One region of the Kitasatospora sp. NPDC091207 genome, then DNA from elsewhere that is predicted to be linked to it. Evidence: predicted binding sites of a transcription regulator. Region 1 holds the regulator's gene; the other holds the start of a gene.
The links. Region 1 encodes HrcA, which represses chaperone genes, less so after heat shock. Its sites were predicted from a motif close to TTNGCACTCNGNNNNNCNGAGTGCNAA; they were not measured.
Positions count from the first base shown of each region.

Region 2: the regulator HrcA is predicted to act here: its motif matches at 3,447-3,473, upstream of groES (co-chaperone GroES).

Region 1 covers NZ_JBIVVS010000010.1:135,785-143,348, reverse strand. The annotation lists gene ACIQTO_RS18945 (hypothetical protein) at 1-392, opposite strand, end outside; gene htpX (zinc metalloprotease HtpX) at 423-1,343, opposite strand; gene hrcA (heat-inducible transcriptional repressor HrcA) at 1,605-2,639, shown strand; gene dnaJ (molecular chaperone DnaJ) at 2,716-3,855, shown strand; gene ACIQTO_RS18925 (16S rRNA (uracil(1498)-N(3))-methyltransferase) at 3,945-4,694, shown strand; gene ACIQTO_RS18920 (PDZ domain-containing protein) at 4,849-7,564, shown strand, end outside.
Region 2 covers NZ_JBIVVS010000001.1:910,102-917,665, forward strand. The annotation lists gene tsaD (tRNA (adenosine(37)-N6)-threonylcarbamoyltransferase complex transferase subunit TsaD) at 1-812, shown strand, start outside; gene ACIQTO_RS04195 (hypothetical protein) at 809-1,072, shown strand; gene ACIQTO_RS04200 (polysaccharide deacetylase family protein) at 1,201-2,067, shown strand; gene ACIQTO_RS04205 (SAM-dependent methyltransferase) at 2,077-3,252, opposite strand; gene groES (co-chaperone GroES) at 3,616-3,921, shown strand; gene groL (chaperonin GroEL) at 4,054-5,685, shown strand; gene ACIQTO_RS04220 (LysR family transcriptional regulator) at 5,819-6,826, shown strand; gene ACIQTO_RS04225 (WhiB family transcriptional regulator) at 6,906-7,232, opposite strand.

The sequences.
Region 1 (7,564 bases):
GCACTGCGGAAGGCCACCAGCGAGCAGAGCAGCTGCGGCCCGAACCCGTTGGCCTCCAGCTCGCTGTTGACCGCGTGCAGGTCGTTGACCAGCTCCGGCAGCTCCTCGGGCGTGTGCCGGGCGAGCAGCCAGGAGTAGCCGTACGCGTCCTTGGAGGCCTCCACCGGGACGCCGCCGCGCTCGGTGTCGGCGTCCAGCAGCGCCCGGACCTGCCGCTCGACCTCGACGAAGGCCCCGCCCTCCACGGAGGCGAAGCAGACCGACCCGACGCCGGTCGGCCGGAAGCCGGCCGCCGCCTCCAGGGTCAGCGCGGCCGACGGCACGCCGAACAACTGGTCGAGATCGGGTTTGACCGGCTTGGTGCGGCCGAACAGCGTGTCCAGGATTCCCACGGCGGTCCCCTCCGGGGCTCGTGCGGCGGCTCAGTGGCCGAGCTGGGTGGAGATCCTCGCCAGCTGCTCCAGCCGCTTCTCCAGCGACGGGTGGGTGGAGAACAGCTGCGAGGCGGCGTCCCGGGCACTCAGCGCCGGGGCGAAGTAGAAGGCGTTGTAGGCCTGCGCCTGGCGCAGGTCCTTGGTCGGGATCGCGGCGATCTGGCCGGTCACCTTGGTCAGCGCCGAGGCCAGCGCGCTGGGCCGGCCGGTGAGCTGGGCGGCCGCCCGGTCGGCGGCCAGCTCCCGGTAGCGGGAGAGCAGCCGGGTCAGCAGGAAGCTGAGCGCGTACACCACGATCGACACCAGCGGGATGACCAGTGCGGCGAGCGCGGCATTGGAGTCGTTGCTGTTCCGGGCGCCGCCCATGAAGCCGCCGTACATCGCGATCCGGGTCATCGCCCCGGCCAGCACCCCGAGGAACCCGGCGATGGTCATCACCGCGACGTCCCGGTGGGCCACGTGCGACAGCTCGTGCGCCAGCACGCCCTCCAGTTCCTCCGGCTCCAGCCGCCGCAGCAGGCCGGTGGTGACGCAGACCACCGCGTTCTGCGGGTTCCGGCCGGTCGCGAAGGCGTTGGGCATGTCGTTGTCGGCGACCGCCACCCGCGGTTTGGGCATGTCGGCGAGCGCGCAGAGCCGGTCCACGGTGCCGTGCAGCTGGGGGTACTGCTCCGGGGTGACCCGGTGGGCGCCCATCGCCCGTTCGGTGATCTTGTCGCTGAACCAGAACTGGGCCACGAACAGCCCGCCGGAGATCAGCACGATCAGTGGCCAGGCGCCGCGCAGCAGCGCGATCAGCAGGCCGGTGAAACCGACGTACAGCAGTCCGATCACGAACATCGTCCCGACCATCCGGCCGGTCAGGCCGCGGTCCGGTGCGAAGCGGGTGTGCTGGCCCGAGGTCGACATCGCTGGTCCTCCGTTCGCCGTTCGCTATCGATGCTGCCACCCGGCCGGTCCGACGGCATCACCCGCGTGCCGCGGAGTGCGGGCAGGATCACCCCGGCGGGGCCGTTCCTGCCGTCGGACCCGGGCCTTACACTGGCAGGTACGGTTCTGGCACTCGTCTGTTCAGAGTGCCAAAGCCGCGGGTCCGCCCAGAGCGGCCCGGAACATGCCGGAACGGACATGTCACAACGGACAACGTGCGAAGAGGGAGGTGCGTGCCCCATGGCCGGTGAGATCCGCCAGCTCGACGAACGCAAGCTCGCCGTGCTCCGCGCCATCGTCCAGGACTACGTGGGCACCGAGGAGCCGGTCGGCTCCAAGGCTCTCGTCGAACGGCACAACCTCGGGGTCTCCCCGGCCACCGTCCGCAACGACATGGCCGCGCTGGAGGAGGACGGCTTCATCCACCAGCCGCACACCAGCGCCGGGCGGATCCCCACCGACAAGGGGTACCGCCTCTTCGTCGACCGGCTCGCCGAGGTCAAGCCGATGAGCGCGCCCGAGCGGCGGGCGATCCGGCACTTCCTGGACGGCGCGGTGGACCTGGACGACGTGGTCGCCCGCACGGTCCGGCTGCTCGCCCAGCTCACCCGGCAGGTCGCGGTGGTCCAGTACCCCTCGCTCTCCCGGTCCACGGTGCGCCACATCGAGTTGGTCGCGCTGGCCCCGGCCAAGGTGATGCTGGTCCTGATCACCAACACCGGCCGGGTCGAGCAGCGGATGGTCGACTGCCCGGGCGCGGTCGGCGAAGTGGTCCTCGCGGACCTCCGTGCCAGGATCAACACACGGGCCGTCGGGGTGCGGCTGCCCGAGGTGCCGGGGCTGCTGGACGAGCTCCCGGCGATGTTCGAGGCGGCGGACCGGCCGGCCGTCACCGTCGTCCTGGCGACGCTCTTCGAGGCGCTCGCCGAGCAGAACGAGGAGCGGATCATGCTGGCCGGCACGGCCAACCTGACCCGCTTCGGCCACGACTTCCCGCTCACCATCCAGCCGGTGCTGGAAGCGCTGGAGGAGCAGGTCGTCCTGCTCCGCCTCCTGGGTGAGACCGCCGACGCCGGGATGACGGTCCGGATCGGCCGCGAGAACGCGTACGAAGGGCTCAATTCCACCTCCGTCGTCTCCGTCGGTTACGGTTCGGGCGACGAGAGCGTGGCCAAACTGGGTGTGATCGGTCCGACCCGGATGGACTATCCGGGCACAATGGGGGCGGTGCGAGCGGTGGCACGGTACGTGGGTCAGATCCTGGCCGAGTCGTAGGGAACGACCGGCGTCACACGCGTGACACCGGTACCAGTCGCAAGCACTTCTACAGGCGGAACAAGCGGAGCATTTGGTGGCCACGGACTACTACGCGGTACTCGGCGTCCGACGGGATGCGGGGCAGGACGAGATCAAGAAGGCGTTCCGGCGCCTGGCACGCGAACTGCACCCGGACGTCAACCCGGACCCGAAGACGCAGGAGCGGTTCAAGGAGATCAACGCCGCCTACGAGGTCCTCTCCGACCCGCAGAAGCGGCAGGTCTACGACCTCGGCGGGGATCCCCTCTCGCCCAACGGCGGCGGCGCGGGCGGCTTCGGCGCGGGCGCGGCCGGGTTCGGCTTCTCCGACATCATGGACGCGTTCTTCGGCGCGGCCGCCGGTCAGCGCGGCCCGCGCTCGCGCACCCGGCGCGGCCAGGACGCCATGATCCGGCTGGAGATCACCCTGGAGGAGGCCGCGTTCGGCACCACCAAGGAACTCCAGGTCGACACCGCCGTCACCTGCACCACGTGCAGCGGCGAGGGGGCCGCTCCCGGCACCTCCGCGCAGACCTGTGACATGTGTCGCGGCAAGGGCGAGGTCTCCCAGGTCACCCGGTCCTTCCTGGGCCAGGTCATGACCTCCCGGCCCTGCCCGCAGTGCCAGGGCTTCGGCACCGTCGTGCCGACCCCGTGCCCGGAGTGCGCCGGCGACGGCCGCGTGCGGGCCCGCCGCACCCTGACCGTCAAGATCCCGGCCGGTGTCGACAACGGCACCCGGATCCAGCTGGCCGGCGAGGGCGAGGTCGGCCCCGGCGGCGGCCCCGCCGGTGACCTCTACGTCGAGATCGCCGAGAGCAACCACCCGACCTTCCAGCGCCGCGGCGACGACCTGCACTGCACGGTCACCATCCCGATGACGGCCGCCTCGCTCGGCACCCAGGTGCCACTGCAGACCCTGGACGGGCTGGAGGAGGTCGACATCCGGCCCGGCACCCAGTCCGGCCAGTCGATCCCGCTGCACGGCCGCGGCATCACCCATCTGCGCGGCGGCGGCCGCGGCGACCTGATAGTGCATGTCGAGGTGCAGACGCCCACCAAGCTCGAACCCGAGCAGGAGGAGCTGCTGCGCCGTCTCGCGGTGCTGCGCGGCGAGGAGCGGCCCTCCGGCCAGTTCGCGCCCGGCCAGCAGGGGCTGTTCTCCCGGCTGAAGGACGCCTTCAACGGCCGCTGACCGCACCGGCGCCCGGTGATCCCGCCCCCCGGCGGGTCACCGGGCGCCGTCGTTCCCCCGCCCGTACCCCCGACTTCCCAGGAACCGCCATGACCGCGCCCGTGTTCGTCGTCGAGACCGCGCAGCTCGCCTCCGCCGCCCCCGGCGCGGTGGTCCGGCTGGACGGCCCGGAGGGGCGGCACGCCGCCGCCGTGAAGCGGCTGGAGCCGGGCGAGGCGGTGACCCTGGCCGACGGGCTCGGCCTCGGCGCCGACGGCACCGTCACGGCCGTCCACGGCAAGGACGCCGTCGAGGTGACGGTGACCGCGGTCCGCCGGGAGGCCGGGCCGGCGCCGCGGATCGTCGTCGTCCAGGCGCTGCCCAAGGGCGACCGCGGCGAACTGGCGGTGGAGACCATGACCGAGGTCGGCGTGGACGTGGTGATCCCGTGGGCCGCCTCCCGCTGCATCACCCAGTGGAAGGGCGAGCGCGGCGCCAAGGCGCTCGCCAAGTGGCGGGCCACCGCCCGCGAGGCGGGCAAGCAGTCCCGCCGGCTGCGCTTCCCCGAGGTCCGCGAACTCGCGACCACCCGGCAGCTGGCGCCCGTCCTGGCCGGTGCCGCGCTCGCCGCGGTGCTGCACGAGGACGGCGCCGAGCCGCTGGCCGGCGCCGCGCTGCCCGGCGGCGGGGACATCGTGCTGGTGGTCGGGCCCGAGGGCGGGGTCTCCCCGGAGGAGCTGGCCGCCTTCGCCGAGGCCGGCGCCCGGCCGTACCGGCTCGGGCCCTCGGTGCTGCGCACCTCGACCGCCGGGGTGGCCGCCGGCGCCCTGCTGCTGGGCCGCACCGGCCGGTGGGGCTGAGCGTCCGTTCGTCCCCGACGGGCCGTTCGCCCGGCCGGTGGGCGGGGCCGGGCACCGGCTCCGCCGACGGCGCCGGGTGCCCGTTCGTCCCTCATAGGGGGCGCGCTGCGGGAAACCGGGGCGCGCCGCCCCGGCCGGTGCGTAGGGTGCCGCTGTGAGCGAATCCCCGAGCACCCCTGCCGGCGCGTACCTGCGCCACCCGCACCTGCACGGTGACCTGATCACCTTCGTCGCGGAGAACGATGTCTGGCTCGCCCCGCGGGACGGCGGCCGGTCCTGGCGGCTGACGGCCGATCACGTCCCGGTCCGCCGGCCGCGCTTCTCACCGGACGGGCGGCACATCGCCTTCGTCTCGACCCGGGACGGCGTACCCGAGGTGTACGTCGCGCCGGTGGACGGCGGACCGTCCCGCCGGCTGACGTACTGGGGCAGCGACCAGACGCAGCTGCAGGGCTGGACGGCCGACGGCCGCCCGATCGCCACCACCTCGGCCGGGCAGGCCACCCTGCGCCGCACCTGGGCGCACGCGGTGCCGCTGGACGGCGGCGAGCCGCGGCGGCTGCCGTACGGGCCGATCGGCGGGCTGGCCCCGGAGCCGGGCGGTGACCGCGTGCTGCTGCTCTCGGCGGCCGGCGCGGAGCCCGCCCGGTGGAAGCGCTACCGGGGCGGCCGGGTCGGCAAGCTCTGGATCGGCGAGGAGGAGTTCACCCGGGTCCACGAGGAGTTGAACGGGCACATCGAGTCACCGCTCTGGGTCGGCGCGCCCGGCGGTTCCCGGATCGCCTTCCTCGCCGACCACGAGGGCGTCGGCGAGCTCTACTCCAGCCTCCCCGACGGCAGCGGCCTGCGCCGCCACACCACCTCCGAGGACGGCTTCTACGCCCGCGGCGCCACCACCGACGGCACCCGGGTGATCTGGCACCGGGCGGGCGACCTCTGGCTGCTGGACGACCTCGACGGCGCCGAGCCGCGCCGGCTGGACGTCCGGCCCTCCGGCCCCCGCTCCGGCCGGCGGCCCCGCCCGGTACCGGCCGCGCACTGGCTGGAGACCGCCGTCCCCGACCGCACCGGCCGGGCCGGCGCCGTCGTGGTGCGCGGCAGCGTGCACTGGCTGCCGCACCGGGAGGGCCCGGCCCGGGTGCTGGACGAGACGCCGGGCGTGCGCGCCCGGCGGGCCCGGGTGGTGCCCGGCGAGGACGGCGCGCAGGGCGTGCTCTGGGTGACCGACGCCGAGGGCGACGACGCGATCGAGTACGCCCCCGCCGTGCCGGGCGACGAGCGGCGCCGGCTGGCCGCCGGGCAGCTGGGCCGGGTCCGCGCGCTGGCCGTCTCGCCGGACGGCAAGCAGGCGGCGGTCGGCGCGCACGACGGCCGGGTGCTCCTGGTCACGCTCGCCGACGGCACCGTGCACGAGCTGGCCCGCAGCACCGACGGCGAGGTCAGCGGGCTGGCGTTCAGCCCGGACTCCGCCTGGCTGGCCTGGTCGCGGCCGTGCCCCGGCTTCGGGGCCTGGTCGCTGCGCCAGATCGTGCTGGCCAACCTGGCCACCCGCACGGTCGGCGAGGTCACCCCGGCGCGCTTCATCGACACCTCGCCGGCCTTCACCTCCGACGGCCGCCACCTGGCCTTCCTGTCGGTGCGCAACTTCGACCCGGTCTACGACTCGCACGTCTTCGACCTGTCGTTCCCCAACGGCTGCCGCCCCTACCTGGTCACCCTGGCCGCCGACACGCCCTCCCCGTTCGGGCCGCGGCGGTCCGGCCGCCCGGTCGGCGGCGAGGAGGACGAGCCCAAGGGCAAGAAGGCGGACGGCGAGGAGGGCACGGCCGACGCCCTGCCCGCCACCCGGGTCGACCTGGACGGGATCGCCGACCGCATCGTCCCCTTCCCGGTCGAGGGCGGCCGGTTCGGCGAGCTGGCGGCCGCCAAGGACGGCGTGCTGTGGACCAGGATCCCGCTGACGGGCGAACTCGGTGACGACGCGGCCTCGCCGGAGGCCGACCCGGCCCGCCCCACGCTGGAGCGCTTCGACCTGCGCAAGCGCCGGGCCGAGCAACTGGTCGACGGTCTGGACGCGTTCGAGGTCAGCGGCGACGGCACCCGGGTCGCCGTACTGGACGAGGGCGAGCTGCGGATCGTCCCGGCCGACCACAAGGCGGCCGGCGAGGACGACGAGGCCGAGGTCGACCTCGACCGGCTGCGGGTGACCGTCGACCCGGCCGCCGAGTGGCGCCAGATGTACGACGAGAACGGCCGCCTGATGCGTGACAACTTCTGGCGGGCCGACCTCGGCGGCGTGCCGTGGGCCGCCGTCCTGGACCGCTACCGGCCGCTGGTGGAGCGGCTCGGCTCGCACGACGACCTGGTCGACCTGCTCTGGGAGGTGCACGGCGAGCTGGGCACCTCGCACGCCTACGTGGCGCCCTACGGCGCGCACGTCGACGCCGCCCGCCGGCAGGGCAAGCTCGGCGCCGACCTGGTGAAGGACGGCGAGGTCTGGCGGATCGCCCGGATCCTGCCCGGCGAGTCCTCCGACCCGCGGGCCCGCTCGCCGCTGGCCGCGCCGGGCGCCGCCGTCCGCCCGGGCGACGCCGTCCTGGCCGTCAACGGCCGCCCGGTGGACCCGGTGGCCGGTCCGGCCCCGCTGCTGGCCGGCACCGCCGGGCAGCCGGTCGAGCTGACGGTGGCCGGTAAGGACGGCACCGACCGGCGGCACCCGGTGGTCGTCCCGCTCGCCGACGACGAGCCGCTGCGCTACCACGACTGGGTGGCCGGCCGGCGGGCCGCCGTCCGCGAGCTGTCCGGCGGGCGGCTCGGCTACCTGCACATCCCCGACATGCAGAGCTCCGGCTGGGCCCAGATCCACCGCG
Region 2 (7,564 bases), on a different contig from region 1:
TCGGCGTGAGCGCCGCCAAGGCCTACGCCTGGGCGCTGGACAAGCCGCTCTACGGGGTCAACCACCTGGCCTCGCACATCTGCGTGGACCAGTTGGAGCACGGCCGGCTGCCCTCGCCGACGATGGCCCTGCTGGTCTCCGGCGGGCACTCCTCGCTGCTGCTCAGCGAGGACATCACCAGCGACGTCCGGCCGCTCGGCGCGACCATCGACGACGCGGCCGGCGAGGCCTTCGACAAGGTCGCCCGGGTGCTCGGCCTCGGCTTCCCCGGCGGCCCGGTGGTGGACCGCACCGCCCGCGAGGGCGACCCCAAGGCGATCGCCTTCCCGCGCGGTCTGAGCGGCCCGAAGGACCCGGCGTACGACTTCTCGTTCTCGGGGCTGAAGACCGCCGTCGCCCGCTGGGTGGAGGCCAAGCGCCGGGCCGGAGAGGAGGTGCCGATCGCGGATGTCGCGGCCTCGTTCCAGGAGGCGGTCACCGATGTCCTGACCCGCAAGGCGGTCAAGGCCTGCAAGGACAGCGGCGTCGACCACCTGATGATCGGCGGCGGGGTGGCGGCCAACTCGCGACTGCGCGAGATGGCCCAGCAGCGCTGCGACAAGGCGGGCATCCGGCTGCGGGTCCCGCGTCCGGGGCTGTGCACCGACAACGGCGCGATGGTCGCCGCGCTGGGGGCCGAGATGGTCTGGCGCGACCGCACGCCCTCGGCCTTCGACCTCTCGGCCGACTCCTCGCTGCCGGTCACCGAGGTCCACGTGCCGCACACCGACGTGCACGGCCAGGCGTACCGGGCGCTGGGCGGCGGGCGGTGACCACCACCGCCGCGATGTGGGAGGCGCGGGCCGCCGACGGCCGGGGCGCCGAGCTGTCCGCCTGGGTCCGCGAGGTCGCGCTGCCCGCGCTGCGCGGTTCGGCCGGCCTGGTCCGCGCCGAGCTGTTCGGCGCCGCGGGCGACCGGGTGCTGCTGATCACCTGGTGGACGGCCGAGCCGTTGCCGCTCGCCGAGCCGCCCGCCGGGCTGATCGGCCGTCCGGTGCACCGCTGGTCCTTCGTCAGCGAGCATGTGGAGTAGCCGTTCGTCAGCCTGTCCTGGAACCGAACAGCTGACCGTTACCGTGCATAGCTGAGGAACAGCTGGACGGTACCGGGGAGCGCGGCGCGGTGAAGTGGCACGGGCGGGGCAGGACGAGGACGTACACGGTGGGGGCGCTGGCCCTGTTGGCCGCCGCCACGGGCTGTGGCGGCGGCGGGTCGGGCACCGCGGCGGGCGCCGCCGCGACCACGCCGGCGGCCGCGCAGCGGCCCTCGACGGCCGCGAGCCCGGCGCCCGCGACGACGCCCGCCGCGGTGCCCGCGGCCGGGGACGCGGCGGCCTGGGCGAAGTGGAACCTCAAGCCGCTGCCGCCCGCCCCCGCGGCGCCCGCCGACAAGCCGGTCAAGCTCGAACGGACCGGCACCGTGCCGGTGTTCAGCGAGGTGAAGACCACCGACAAGGTCGTCTTCCTCACCATCGACGACGGCGCCGAGAAGGACCCGAAGTTCGTCGAGATGCTGACCGACCTCAAGGTGCCGGTCTCGATGTTCCTGACCCGGGACATCGTCAAGGACAACTACGGCTACTTCAAGCCGCTCCAGGCACTCGGCAACCACATCCACAACCACACCGTGGACCACGCCCAGATGAGCAAGGTCCCGCCGGAGAAGCAGAAGTCCGAGATCTGTGACGCCCAGTCCGCGCTGACCCAGCAGTACGGCAGCGCGCCGCTGCTGTTCCGGCCGCCCTACGGGGACGGTGCCAACACCCCGGCGCTGAACACCGCGGTGCAGCAGTGCGGGCCGCGCGCGATCGTGCTCTGGCGCGAGTCGATGCAGATCCACGACATGCAGTACCAGGCGGCGGACAAGAAGCTGCGGCCCGGCGACATCGTCCTCGCCCACTTCCGGGGTCCGAAGGACCTCAAGGGCGAGACGATGACGCAGATGTTCGGGGAGCTGCTGGCCCGCGTCCAGGAGCAGGGCTTCGCGGTGGCCCGGCTGGAGGACTACATCCAGGCGCCCGCCTCCTGACCGGGGGCGCTAGGGGAGCGTCACCGGCCGGCCGAGCATCATCAGCGGGCCCCGGTCGGTGCGGCTGAGGATCACCGTGACGCTGTTCGGCCCGCTCGGCTTCAGCTGGCGGCGCAGCTCCTCCGGGGTGATCGCCATCCCCCGCTTCTTGATCACCACGGTGCCGACGGCCCGTTCGCGCAGCAGCGCCTTCAGCTTCTTGATGTGGAACGGCAGCACGTCGGTCAGCTCGAAGGCGTGCGCGTACGGGGTGGCGACCAGGTGGTCCGAGGTGACGTAGGCGATCTTCGGGTCGATCAGCCGGCCGCGCACCTGCCCGGCGACCTCGGCGACCAGATGGGCCCGGATCACCGCGCCGTCCGGCTCGTAGAGGTAGCGGCCGACCGGTCCGGCCGGCGGGTCGGGCAGGTCGCCGCCGGTCAGCGAGGCGCCGTGCGGCAGCAGGGTGGCGCGGTGCGGGCGGTCGGCCCCGGTGCCGAACCAGAGCACCGCCTCCTTGACGTCGCCGTGGTCGGAGACCCACTCGGCCTCGGCGTCGGCCGGTACGGCCTCGTGCGGGATGCCCGGAGCCACCTTGAGCGCGCCGACCGGGGTGCGCCGGCCGGCCTCGATCGCCCAGGAGAGCGGCGGGGCGTACGCCTCGGGGTCGAACACCCGGCCGCGCGCGGTGCGGCGGGCCGGGTCGGTGAAGACCGCGTCGTACCCGGTGACGTCGATGTCGGCGACGTCGGCGCACCGCACCTCGACCAGGTCCGCCAGGCCCAGCGCGGTGGCGTTGGCGGCGGTGGCCGCGCAGGCCGCCGGGTCCTTGTCGACGGCGAGCACCTCGATGCCGGCCCGGGCCAGCGCGAGGACGTCCCCGCCGATGCCGCAGCAGAGGTCGGCCAGCCGGCGCACGCCCAGGTCGGCGAAGCGCCGCGCCCGCCACTCGGCGACGACGCGCCGGGTGGACTGCTCGACGCCGTTGGGCGTGAAGTACATCAGGTCGGCGTCCGTGCCGAACTTCGCGCGGGCCCGTTGCCGCAGCCGGGCCTGTCCGAAGGCCGCCGAGACCAGCTCCGCCGGGTGCTCCCGGCGCAGCCTGGTCGCCAGCGCGAGCTCCTCCTCGGGCGCGAACTCGCGCAGTTCGGCGAGCAGGGACTGTCCCTCGGGGGTCAGCAGGGGCTGCAGGTTCTCGGTCTCCACGCGCTCATTCTCCCCGGTCGGGCCGCGGCGGTGCCGGGGTGCCGTGGTGCCGTGGCGACGGGGTGCGGTGGTGCCGGGGCCGCCGAACCGCCGGGGGCCGTCGGCCCACCGGGGGCACGCGTGTGCGGTGCGGTGGCGGCATCGCACAGGAGTACGACCGGAGATCCGCCCGCCCGAACCGTTCGGGCGCGCCGTTGGCACTCTGGTTGACTGAGTGCTAACCGCCGCCTATGGTCGTCCTTGGCACTCTCCCCATGGTGAGTGCTAACGCGACGACGTGTGTCTGACCCCCGCGACGGCAGGCCCGCAGGTTCGCCACCTACCTGTTAGAAAACCCCGTAATCTCCGAAGGGGAGCTCGGACGTGACCACCAGCAGCAAGGTTGCCATCAAGCCGCTCGAGGACCGCATCGTGGTCCAGCCGCTCGACGCCGAGACCACCACGGCCTCCGGCCTGGTCATCCCGGACACGGCCAAGGAGAAGCCCCAGGAGGGCGTCGTCCTGGCTGTCGGCCCGGGCCGCTTCGAGGACGGCCAGCGTCTGCCGCTCGACGTCGCCGTCGGTGACATCGTCCTGTACTCGAAGTACGGCGGCACCGAGGTGAAGTACCAGGGCGAGGAGTACCTCGTCCTCTCGGCGCGCGACGTTCTCGCCATCATCGAGAAGTAAGCAGCACCGAGAAGTAAGTCGTTCCAGCCCGCCCCGGATCCGTGTCCCAGTGACAGGGGCCCGGGGCGTGGTTGTTGGTTCACGTAGTCCGGTGGCCGGCGTGCCGGCCGCAGCCCCGAGGGAATAGGGAACATGGCGAAGATCCTGCAGTTCGACGAGGACGCCCGCCGCTCGCTGGAGCGCGGTGTCAACAAGCTGGCCGACACCGTCAAGGTGACCATCGGCCCCAAGGGCCGCAACGTCGTCATCGACAAGAAGTTCGGCGCCCCGACCATCACCAACGACGGTGTCACCATCGCCCGCGAGGTCGAGCTGGACGACCCGTACGAGAACCTTGGCGCGCAGCTCGTCAAGGAGGTCGCCACCAAGACCAACGACGTCGCGGGCGACGGCACCACCACCGCCACCGTGCTGGCCCAGGCCCTGGTCAACGAGGGTCTGCGCAACGTCGCCGCCGGTGCCGGCCCGGCCGCCCTGAAGAAGGGCATCGACAAGGCCGTCGCCGCCGTCTCCGAGCACCTCCTCTCCATCGCCCGCGAGATCGAGGGCAAGGACGACGTCGCCGCCGTCGCGTCCCTCTCGGCGCAGGACACCCAGGTCGGCGAGCTGATCGCCGAGGCGATCGACAAGGTCGGCAAGGACGGTGTCATCACCGTCGAGGAGTCGAACACCTTCGGCGTGGAGCTGGACTTCACCGAGGGCATGCAGTTCGACAAGGGCTACCTGTCGCCGTACTTCGTCACCGACGCGGAGCGGCAGGAGGCGGTCCTGGAGGACCCGTACATCCTGATCAACCAGGGCAAGATCTCCTCCATCCAGGAGCTGCTGCCGCTGCTGGAGAAGATCCTGCAGGGCGGTGCCTCCAAGCCGCTGCTGATCATCGCCGAGGACGTCGACGGCGAGGCGCTGTCCACCCTCGTGGTGAACAAGATCCGCGGCACCTTCAACGCGGTCGCCGTCAAGGCCCCGGGCTTCGGTGACCGCCGCAAGGCGATCCTGGGCGACCTGGCCACCCTGACCGGTGCCACCGTCATCTCCGAGGAGGTCGGCCTCAAGCTCGACCAGGCCGGTGTGGACGTGCTGGGCACCGCCCGCCGCGTGACCATCACCAAGGACGAGACCACCGTCGTCGACGGCGCCGGTGACAGCGAGGCCGTGGCCGGCCGCGTCGCCCAGATCAAGGGCGAGATCGCCAACACGGACTCCGACTGGGACCGCGAGAAGCTGCAGGAGCGCCTGGCCAAGCTGGCCGGCGGCGTCTGCGTCATCAAGGTCGGCGCCGCCACCGAGGTGGAGCTGAAGGAGCGCAAGCACCGCCTGGAGGACGCCATCTCGGCGACCCGTGCCGCGGTCGAGGAGGGCATCGTCGCCGGTGGTGGCGCCTCCCTGGTGCACGCCGCCAAGGTGCTGGACGGCGGCCTGGGCCTGTCGGGCGACGAGGCGACCGGTGTCGCGGTCGTCCGCAAGGCGCTCGCCGAGCCGCTGCGCTGGATCGCCCAGAACGCCGGCCTCGAGGGCTACGTCATCACCCACAAGGTCGCCGAGCTGGAGGCCGGTCACGGCTTCAACGCCGCCACCGGTGAGTACGGCGACCTGCTGAAGGCCGGCGTCATCGACCCGGTCAAGGTCACCCGCTCCGCCCTGGAGAACGCCGCGTCGATCGCCTCCCTGCTGCTCACCACCGAGACCCTCGTGGTGGAGAAGCCCGCCGACGAGGAGGCCGGCAACGGCCACTCGCACGGTGGTCACGGGCACTCCCACTGACGCCTGATCAGTGACCGCAGGCCCGGTCCGCACCCCTCGGGGTACGGGCCGGGCCTGCGGCGTGTCCGCGCGCTTCATTCTTCAACTATCAGTTGAATTTTGCATAACGCAAAGATTGCCTTATAACTGAGGCATGATCGAGGCCCGCCATCTGCGCGTACTGCGTGCCGTCGCCCGCACCGGCTCCTTCTCCGCCGCCGCGCGTGAACTGGGCTGTACGCAGCCCGCCATCAGCCAGCAGATGAAGGCCCTGGAGAAGTCCGTGGACACCCCGCTGGTGGTCCGCTCGGGGCGCGGCATGCAGCTGAGCGAGGCCGGGCGGGTGCTGCTCAAGCATGCCACCGGCATCCTGGCCGGGCTCTCCGCCGCCGAGGAGGAGGTCGCGGCGATCGCCGGGCTGCGGGCCGGGCGGGTCCGGTTGGTCTCCTTCCCCACCGCGAGTTCCACCCTGGTGCCGCCGGCCGTCGCCCGGCTGCGGGACAGCCATCCGGGGGTGCGCGTGTCGCTGGTCGAGGCCGAACCGCCGGAGTCGCTGGCGATGCTGCGCGGCGGCGAGTGCGAGATCGCGCTGGCCTTCCGCTATCCGCAGGCCCCCGGCGGCGCCCCGGCGCCCGCCCCCGCGCACGGCACGCCGCGCGAGGCGCGGGCCGAGGCCAACCTGGAGGCCCAGCAGCTCAGCGCCACCACCGACTGGTCCGACCTGGTGGTCACCCCGCTGCTGGACGACCCGCTGGTCGGCCTGCTGCCCGCCGCGCACCCGTTGGCGGGGCGCGACGGCGGGCGCGGGCCGGTGGAGCTCGCCGAGCTGGCGGGGGAGCAGTGGATCGCCGGCTGCCCGCAGTGCCGGGGGCACCTGGTGGAACTCTGCGCGGGCGTGGGCTTCGAGCCCCGGATCGACTTCGCGACCGACGACTACCCGGCGGTGGTCGGCCTGGTGGCGGCCGGGCTCGGGGTGGCGGTGCTGCCGGGGCTGGCACTGGAGTCGGTGCGCCCCGACGGCGTGTCGGCGGTGTCGGTGCGGACCGCCTCGGGAGCGCCCGCGGTGCGGCAGGTGGTCGCCCTGACCCTGTCGGACCTCGCCGAGGTGCCGGCGGTGGCGCTGATGCTGGAGCGGCTGGCGGGCGCGGCGGCCGGGCGCTGACCGGACCCCCACGCGGGCGGACCGGCGGCTCACAGCGCTGCGAAGAAACGTTTCTTCGCGGCGCGGGCCGGGTGGGTGCCTAGCGCGGCAGCCCCGTCGGCGCGACCAGCGGTACTTCCATCAGGCGGTTGCGCGAGCGGCCCATCATCTCCTCGCGCTCGTCCTCGGTCAGTCCTCCCCAGACGCCGTACGGCTCGCGGACGGCCAGAGCGTGCGCCGCGCATTCGGTGCGTACCGGGCAGCGCATGCAGACCTCCTTGGCGCTCGCCTCGCGCGAGCTGCGCGCGGCGCCGCGCTCTCCCTCGGGGTGGAAGAAGAGCGAGCTGTCCACGCCGCGGCAGGCCGCGGAGAGCTGCCAGTCCCAGAGATCGGCGTTGGGGCCGGGGAGGCGTGAGAAATCTGCCATGGCTCATTCCCTTCAGAGGCTCGGCGGCCGCGGACCGGCCATCGGCGGGCTGGGCTGCGCGGCACGGCGAGGCTTCGATGCGCTGGTGTGGACACCTGGAAATATGACTTACGGCAACTCCATGGACAAGTCACCCACAGAGTGGCACAACAGTCAATGACCATACAAAAGCTATAAAAACGGGCAAAGTGGGCATGGAGTTCGGCAGGCGCAGACGTGGCAATCGGGTGGCCGGGGGGCGTGCGACCTCCCGCACCGGTGTGCGGGTCGTACGCCCACCGCGCGCGAGCTGCACAAAAGTGCGGCGTGTGCACCGCGAGGTGGCTGATCGG